Regions from separate parts of the Roseibium sp. SCP14 genome, predicted to be linked through region 3. Evidence: riboswitches for the same ligand, from Rfam matches in the RefSeq annotation. Region 3 holds a riboswitch; each other region holds the start of a gene.
The links. A riboswitch is a leader RNA that binds a small molecule or an ion and turns the genes downstream of it on or off. The one in region 3 is predicted to bind S-adenosylmethionine.
Positions count from the first base shown of each region.

Region 1: linked by a shared signal. The riboswitch ahead of ABLQ08_RS04650 (O-succinylhomoserine sulfhydrylase) and the one ahead of ABLQ08_RS06060 (hypothetical protein) in region 3 are both predicted to bind S-adenosylmethionine.
Region 2: linked by a shared signal. The riboswitch ahead of ABLQ08_RS00870 (homoserine O-succinyltransferase) and the one ahead of ABLQ08_RS06060 (hypothetical protein) in region 3 are both predicted to bind S-adenosylmethionine.

Region 1 covers NZ_JBDZYH010000001.1:1,015,322-1,017,583, reverse strand. The annotation lists gene ABLQ08_RS04655 (2'-deoxycytidine 5'-triphosphate deaminase) at 1-900, opposite strand, end outside; SAM riboswitch at 1,044-1,123, shown strand; gene ABLQ08_RS04650 (O-succinylhomoserine sulfhydrylase) at 1,167-2,262, shown strand, end outside.
Region 2 covers NZ_JBDZYH010000001.1:181,205-183,466, forward strand. The annotation lists gene dld (D-lactate dehydrogenase) at 1-80, shown strand, start outside; gene ABLQ08_RS00870 (homoserine O-succinyltransferase) at 219-1,166, opposite strand; SAM-I-IV-variant riboswitch at 1,204-1,309, opposite strand; gene ABLQ08_RS00875 (GrpB family protein) at 1,422-2,042, opposite strand.
Region 3 covers NZ_JBDZYH010000001.1:1,318,874-1,321,135, forward strand. The annotation lists gene ABLQ08_RS06050 (glutathione S-transferase N-terminal domain-containing protein) at 1-583, opposite strand, end outside; gene ABLQ08_RS06055 (SlyX family protein) at 781-993, shown strand; SAM-I-IV-variant riboswitch at 1,166-1,290, shown strand; gene ABLQ08_RS06060 (hypothetical protein) at 1,332-1,640, shown strand; gene yciA (acyl-CoA thioester hydrolase YciA) at 1,645-2,031, opposite strand; gene ABLQ08_RS06070 (hypothetical protein) at 2,214-2,262, opposite strand, start outside.

The DNA.
Region 1 (2,262 bases), 300 kb from region 3:
ATAATGCACCCGGAATTCCCCGACCAACGGATCGAATGGAACCATCTCGGCGGCATAGTCGGGCGGAACATGCACTGCCTCCTGACTGACCAGGATGTAGAAATCGTCCGGATCCAGGATCAGTTCCGCCGACTGACGCCGGTAAATCGGTTCCCAGAAATCAAGCGGGTCCTGGGCGCCGACCAGGTCGACATCGATCAGGCCGGAATGCTGCTTGGCGCGATAGCCGATCAGGCTGCCGGGGCCGCCACCTTCCAGGTCGATCGACAGCTGTACGCCACCTCCGATCCGCTCATTGCCGCCGCTCATCAAGGTATGGGTCTTGTGAACGTGTTCCAGCTCATTGTCAGGGATCAGCGATTGCCCGCGGCGGAAACGGATCTGGCTGAGCCGGGAACCTGTCCGCACAAGAATGGGAAAGGTCAGCGGAGAGATTTCCGCGTAGAGCGGTCCGGTATAGCCTGCCGGAACCGTGTCGAAGGCAAGGCCGTTGTCCGTGATGACACGTGTGAAGACATCGAGGCGGCCCGTGGAACTCTTGGGGTTCGCCGTTGCCGAGATATCCGACGCGAGCGCAAGGCTCTCCTGCAACGGAACGATGTAGACACAACCGGTTTCCAGAACCGCACCGTCCTTCAGATCCACCGTGTGCAACTTCAGCTGCTCCAGCCGGTCGGCAACCTTGATGTCAGGACCGGGCAGAAAACTGGCGCGAACACGATAGGCAACCTGACCAAGACGCAAATCAAGGCTGGCCGGCTGAATCTGGCCGGTAACCGGTGGCTCGGCTGCCGAAATCTCTCCGGCGGCGAACATCGCCTGAATGATCCGTTCCGGCAAGATGCCGTTGGCTGAAAGAGTTGCGCTTCCGTTCAAGACCTGACCCGCTGCCACGTTCATCGAGTTAACCTGCAAATTGTTCAGATAAAGTCCTTAACGGATGCAGGGGCTCCAGCCAACAGGCATTCTCGTTCCCAAAGTTCTTTTGTGAAGGACGACCAGCACCAAATGAATTGACCTTGGAGGTGTTTTCACGTAGGAGGAACGCACTTCGTGGTGATTTGGGCCGGCCGGCTTGCAGCCACGTTAAACAAGTTGCTAAAAAGGCCGGAGGTGCGAACCCCGGTCTTGAGGCTGGGGTTTTTTGCGTTTGGAGCGAACGAGACATGACTGAGAACACCAAGACCGGTAACAAAAACTGGCGCCCTGCAACCACGCTGGTCCATGGCGGCACAACGCGGTCGCCCTTTGGTGAGACCTCGGAGGCACTCTATCTCACTCAGGGCTTCGTCTATAACGGTGCCGAAGCCGCCGAAGCTCGTTTTAATGGCGAGGACCCGGGGTTCGTCTATTCCCGTTACGCCAACCCGACCGTTGCCATGTTCGAGGACCGCATCAAGGCGCTCGAGGGGGCGGAAGCTGCCCGAGGCACCGCAAGCGGCATGGCTGCCGTCAACCTCGCGCTGATGGCCTCTGTAAAGGCTGGCGATCACGTAATCGCCGCCAAGGCTCTTTTCGGGTCCTGTCGCTACATCTGCGAGACACTGCTGCCGCGCTTCGGTGTTGAAAGCACGCTTGTCGATGGCACCGACATCGATCAGTGGAAGGCCGCCGTTCGGCCGAACACCAAGGCCTTGTTCCTGGAAAGCCCGACCAACCCGACGCTGGAGGTTATCGACATCGCGGCTGTCGCCGAAATCTCCAAAAACATCGGGGCACGCCTGATCATCGACAACGTTTTTGCAACGCCGCTTTATCAGTCGCCGCTAGAGCTTGGCGCCGACGTTGTCGTTTATTCGGCCACAAAACACATTGACGGGCAGGGCAGGTGTCTCGGCGGTGTCGTGTTGTCCGATGAAGAGTGGATCACCGATGAGGTCATGCCTTTCGTCAAGCACACAGGCCCTCACATGAGCCCGTTCAGTGCCTGGGTGCTGCTGAAGGGCCTGGAAACCCTGCCGCTGCGTGTCGCGCGCCAGACCGAAAGCGCTGGCCAGATTGCCGACTTCCTGGCTGGCCAGTCAAAAATTTCCCGCTTGATGTATCCGGGGCGGGATGATCATCCCCAGGCTGATGTTGCCAAACGCCAGATGAGCGGTGGTTCCACAATGGTTGCCTTTGAGATGGAGGGTGGCAAGGAGGCCGCTTTCCGGTTCACCAACGCGTTGGACATCATTCGGATTTCCAATAATCTCGGCGACGCGAAAAGCCTGATTACCCATCCGGCAACCACAACTCACCAGTCGATTGGTGAAGAAGCGC
Region 2 (2,262 bases), 1.1 Mb from region 3:
CCGGCATCGGCAAGATGTCGCGTGAAAGGAACTACGGTCATTCCTGCTGCGCCAAGCACCACGAAAACGCGGCGGAGTAACCAATCTCGACGCCATCTGTTCAGCGTTTCAGGGGGGGGCATTGAAAGGTCCCCCAGCAACAGAACTCCAGAAACGTCTAAGCCAGTTCCGCTCAGACAAATCATTCCAGCTGACTGTTTGCAGGCAGTTTCCTCTGACTAAGCACCGGCACTGATGGGCGCTGCCACCTCTACGTTCTCAGTCTGCCCAATGGAACTAAGATCAAACGGCGTTGTCTGATACATGTCGTTGATCCAGTTACCAAACAGCAGATGCGCGTGACCGCGCCAGCTGTTTTCCGGTGGCAGCGAGGGATTGTCCTCCGGGAAATAGTTTTGAGGCAGCCTGCCGCCACCATCGCGAACGAATTCTTCGCCAAGCGTTTCGGTGTCATATTCCAAGTGATTGAACATCAGAAGCATGCGACGTGCCGGGTCCTCCAATAGGCAGAGACCGCTGTCGTCGTTCTCCGCCAGGACCTTCAATCCGCTCTCTGCCGGAATGTCCTCGTGCCTGTTCTCTGTCCAGCGGGAAACCGGCACTTCGAACTCATCGCAGAAGCCGCGCAGATAGGGAGACGTCGGAGCGAGATTTCGATGCTTGAACACGCCGAACCGCTTTTCAGGAAGCAGGTGTTTGGGCAAGCCGTGAAAATGATGAACAGCGGCCTGAGCGGCCCAGCAGATCATGAAACAGCGATGGACGTGGGTCTGTGTCCAGTTGAACACTTCCGAAAGCTCCGGCCAGTAGCGCACTTCCAGAAAGGGGCGCTTTTCCACCGGAGCACCGGTGATGATGAAACCGTCAAAGCGCTCGTCTCGAATGTCCGCCCAGGGCCGATAAAAGGCCTCCATGTGTTCCGCTGGCGTGTTCTGCGGAACATGATCCGTCATTCTCACAAGCGTCAACTCGACCTGCAAAGGGGTGGCCCCGAGCAGGCGTGCGATCTGTGTCTCCGTCTTGATCTTGTTCGGCATCAGATTGAGCAGACCAATCCGCAGCGGCCGAATATCCTGCCGCATGGCTTCAGCCTCACGCATCACGATCACACCTTCGGATTCCAGTGAGCGGCGGGCGGGAAGATTGTCGGAAATTTTAATTGGCACGTGCGTCGATCCCTTTTTGCTGAAACGACGCTAATGGCGAGATCCGCTTGGTTGCCGGTTCGGCCACATTCCCCTTTCGGAGCACCACCTTGCTCGGAGCAGCAGGTTGGCGTTGGGCGTCGCCCCAACTCGTAATGCGACGCTCTTTTTATGTTGCCGGATCACAATTGGCAACGGTGAATTATCACAAATCGTTCAAGTTGCTGACAAAACCCATTTGCCGACTCTCGTGTGAGTGACTTGTGCGGCCCAGTTTTATTCCCGCCAGTCGGTTCGCCTTGGCTTGCCAAATGCGGCACGGGCTTTCTGGATTTCTGACCGGATAAATTCACCTTTCGCGTCCGTATAGTCGGCGATGGTCGGGAGGTTCATTGCGGCGAGTTCTTTCTTAAGCGCCGCGTATTCTTGAACGACAGAGGGATGGCTGCATAACCAGTCGCGGAAAAGGCGTTCGTCCTTATCGGCCCATTGACACGCCGGAACGATATGAAGGTTGTACGCTTCACTCCCCTCATTCGCAGAACGCCCGAAAGACCTCCTGCGGCGGAAGCCACCGTCCAGCGGTTGATAACCTAGTTTCTTCAATTGAGGCAGGAATGCCTCCACCTCCTCCAGCAGAGTTGCCGATGCCATCAGGTCGATGACCGGCTTGGCAACCAGCCCCGGCACAGACGTGCTGCCGATGTGCTCGATCTCAAGAAACGGGCAATCGGGGCAGGACAGAAGCTGGTTTCTTTCGTTAAGAAAGCGGTCGGGCCATCTAGGGTCATAAGGCGCAATATGAATAACCTGAGTATCTCGAAACATGCGGACCTCAAAATTGTTGAACCGGCCTGAAAACAACAAATCCAGATGTTCTGCGCGGATGCGCCACAAGTCTTCTCACGGGTTTTCATCTATCCGGAACGCCGCACTATCGCAGGAAGGACAGCTGAAAGGATACTCGAATGTTGGTTCAGTTCAGTCAAAACCAAGCTGGACGCCAGCGACCGTAAACGGACAAATCTCAAACTCTCTGTTGATCGACCATTCCGAACTTTAGATTTCCGTCCTGCAGCATCGATAGTTTGACCTGCCGTCATATTCCTTCAGAGCC
Region 3 (2,262 bases):
CGTTGATGTTTCGCGCCCAGGGCCAGCAGGTGATGTCGGCGATCGAGTATTCGTTGCCAACGATAAACCCCTGCCCTTCCAGCTGCCTGTCCAGAACACCAAGCAGACGGATGACTTCGTCGCGGTAACGCTCGAACGGGCGGCGATCCTCATACTCCTTGCCGGCAAATTTATGGAAGAAACCCAGCTGGCCCGTCATCGGCCCCAAACCACCCATCTGCCACATGACCCATTGGATAGCCTCGTACTTGGCGGCCGGATTTTCCGGCAGCAACTTGCCGGACTTTTCGGCAAGGTAAAGCAGAATGGCGCCGGACTCCCACAGGGTCAGAGGTTTCCCATCAGGCCCGTTCGGGTCGATAATCGCCGGAATCTTGTTGTTCGGGTTGAGTGAAAGAAACTCGGGAGAATGCTGATCACTACTGCCGAAATCCACGAGGTGGGGCTCATAGGGAAGACCGGTTTCCTCCAGCATGGCCGACACCTTGATGCCGTTCGGTGTCGGCAGGGAATAAAGCTGGATCCGGTCCGGATATTGGGCCGGCCATTTGCGGGTAATCTGGAAATCGGACAAGGCGGTCATGAATTTCTCTCGTTGAAGTGATTTTCCCCGGATACGAATATCGGGTTTCCGGGTTTCATATAAGGCATTTGCCACTGATTTGAACCATCGGCAAGATACGATGAATGGATTTGTTCTTTTGTGATAATCCGCCTATACGTGCGCTTCACCGTTCCGGGTGTGAACCGCATTATCAAACTACAAGAGGGAAGCCGGAAATGGCCAATGAACATGAGGCCCGGATTGAAAAGCTCGAAATCGACCTGGCTCATGCAGCCCATACGATCGATGAACTCAGCGGTGTCGTCGTTGAACAGGGAAAACAGATTGACCGGCTGACGCGAGCACTCAATAACATGACGGATCAGGTGGAAGAACTGATGGAAAACGTTCTGCCGGGTCACCAGATCGAAAAACCGCCGCACTACTGACGCGCTATTTTCGGTCTGCAATTGAGGAGCAGCCAGCGGCGGTTCCGCCGAAACGGCAGCGGCCTGAAGGGAACCGCCCTGCCAGCTGTCTGCCGACAAAGGAATTTCCATCATGAACAGATCTGTCGCATACAGACAGACTTGCCAAGGTCGGAAGGACATGGCATAAGCCAGCCATCATCAAGAGAAGGGCTGGCGCCCTCGCCAACCTGCCAGACCGGGCAAGGTGGTTTCCGCAACAGGGATGCGGTCGGTTTGATCCTCGTTAGAGGCTAATCGGCAACGAAGCGGTTGATTTTCATGCGCCAGTCCTCCTCGGGCAACCGATGGAGGATTTTTTGTCTAAACAGCCATTTGCCGGAATTGCGGCCGATCTGATCGAAGACCATCTGGCGGCGGAAGTCGAAATTGCCGGATCGGAGATCTGGCAGCAAGCTGCCGAGGATTGTGTCCTGGCGCGGATCAAATGTCTGCGCCTCATCGGCGGTCTGCCGCGTCACAAGTCCCCCCTTCACCCGGATGAACGCATCGAGCGCCTGAAAGCGCTGCTTCACCTGTGGGCCAAGGGCTGCACCTGTGCCGTGGACGAAGACCTCTTTGCGGATATCCTCAACCGGCACAGGCCTCAACCGGCATTTTCCAGCTGAACGGTCAGTCCTTCTTGGGGACCTGACGTGGTTTGCCGTCGTCGTCGACCGCGACCATGGTGAAAATCGCCTCGGTCACTTTTTCGCGTTCGCCATACCGATGGCGCAACGCCCAGGCTTCAAGCTTGATTTCCATGGAAGAATTGCCGACACGAACAACGTCGCTGTAGACGCAGAGCACGTCACCCACCTGAACGGGCCGGATGAACTTCATCTTGTCGACCGCAATAGTCACGACGCGTCCTTCGGCTCGCTGTCCTGCCTTGATGCCGCCCGCCAGGTCCATCTGGGACAGAACCCATCCCCCGAAGATATCGCCATTGGCATTGGTGTCGGCAGGCATTGCCATCGTGCGCAATGTCAGTTCACCGCTCGGTTCGTCGTCGCTCACGCCTCAACTCCCTCAATTTCAGTTGAGACCAGAGTAACGTGAGTGGACAAGAGCACAAGGGTAGCTGTTCAGACGATGAGCATCAGGATCAGCATGATCCACAGGGGGAGCGGTGCGGCAATCCAGATCAGCAGAATCGGCAACCCGCGCGGCAACAATTTCGACATCGACATTTTCCATTCCTAACTGAATGACGGCAATTCGGCGACCGTCAGGACCACCAGAGCGAGC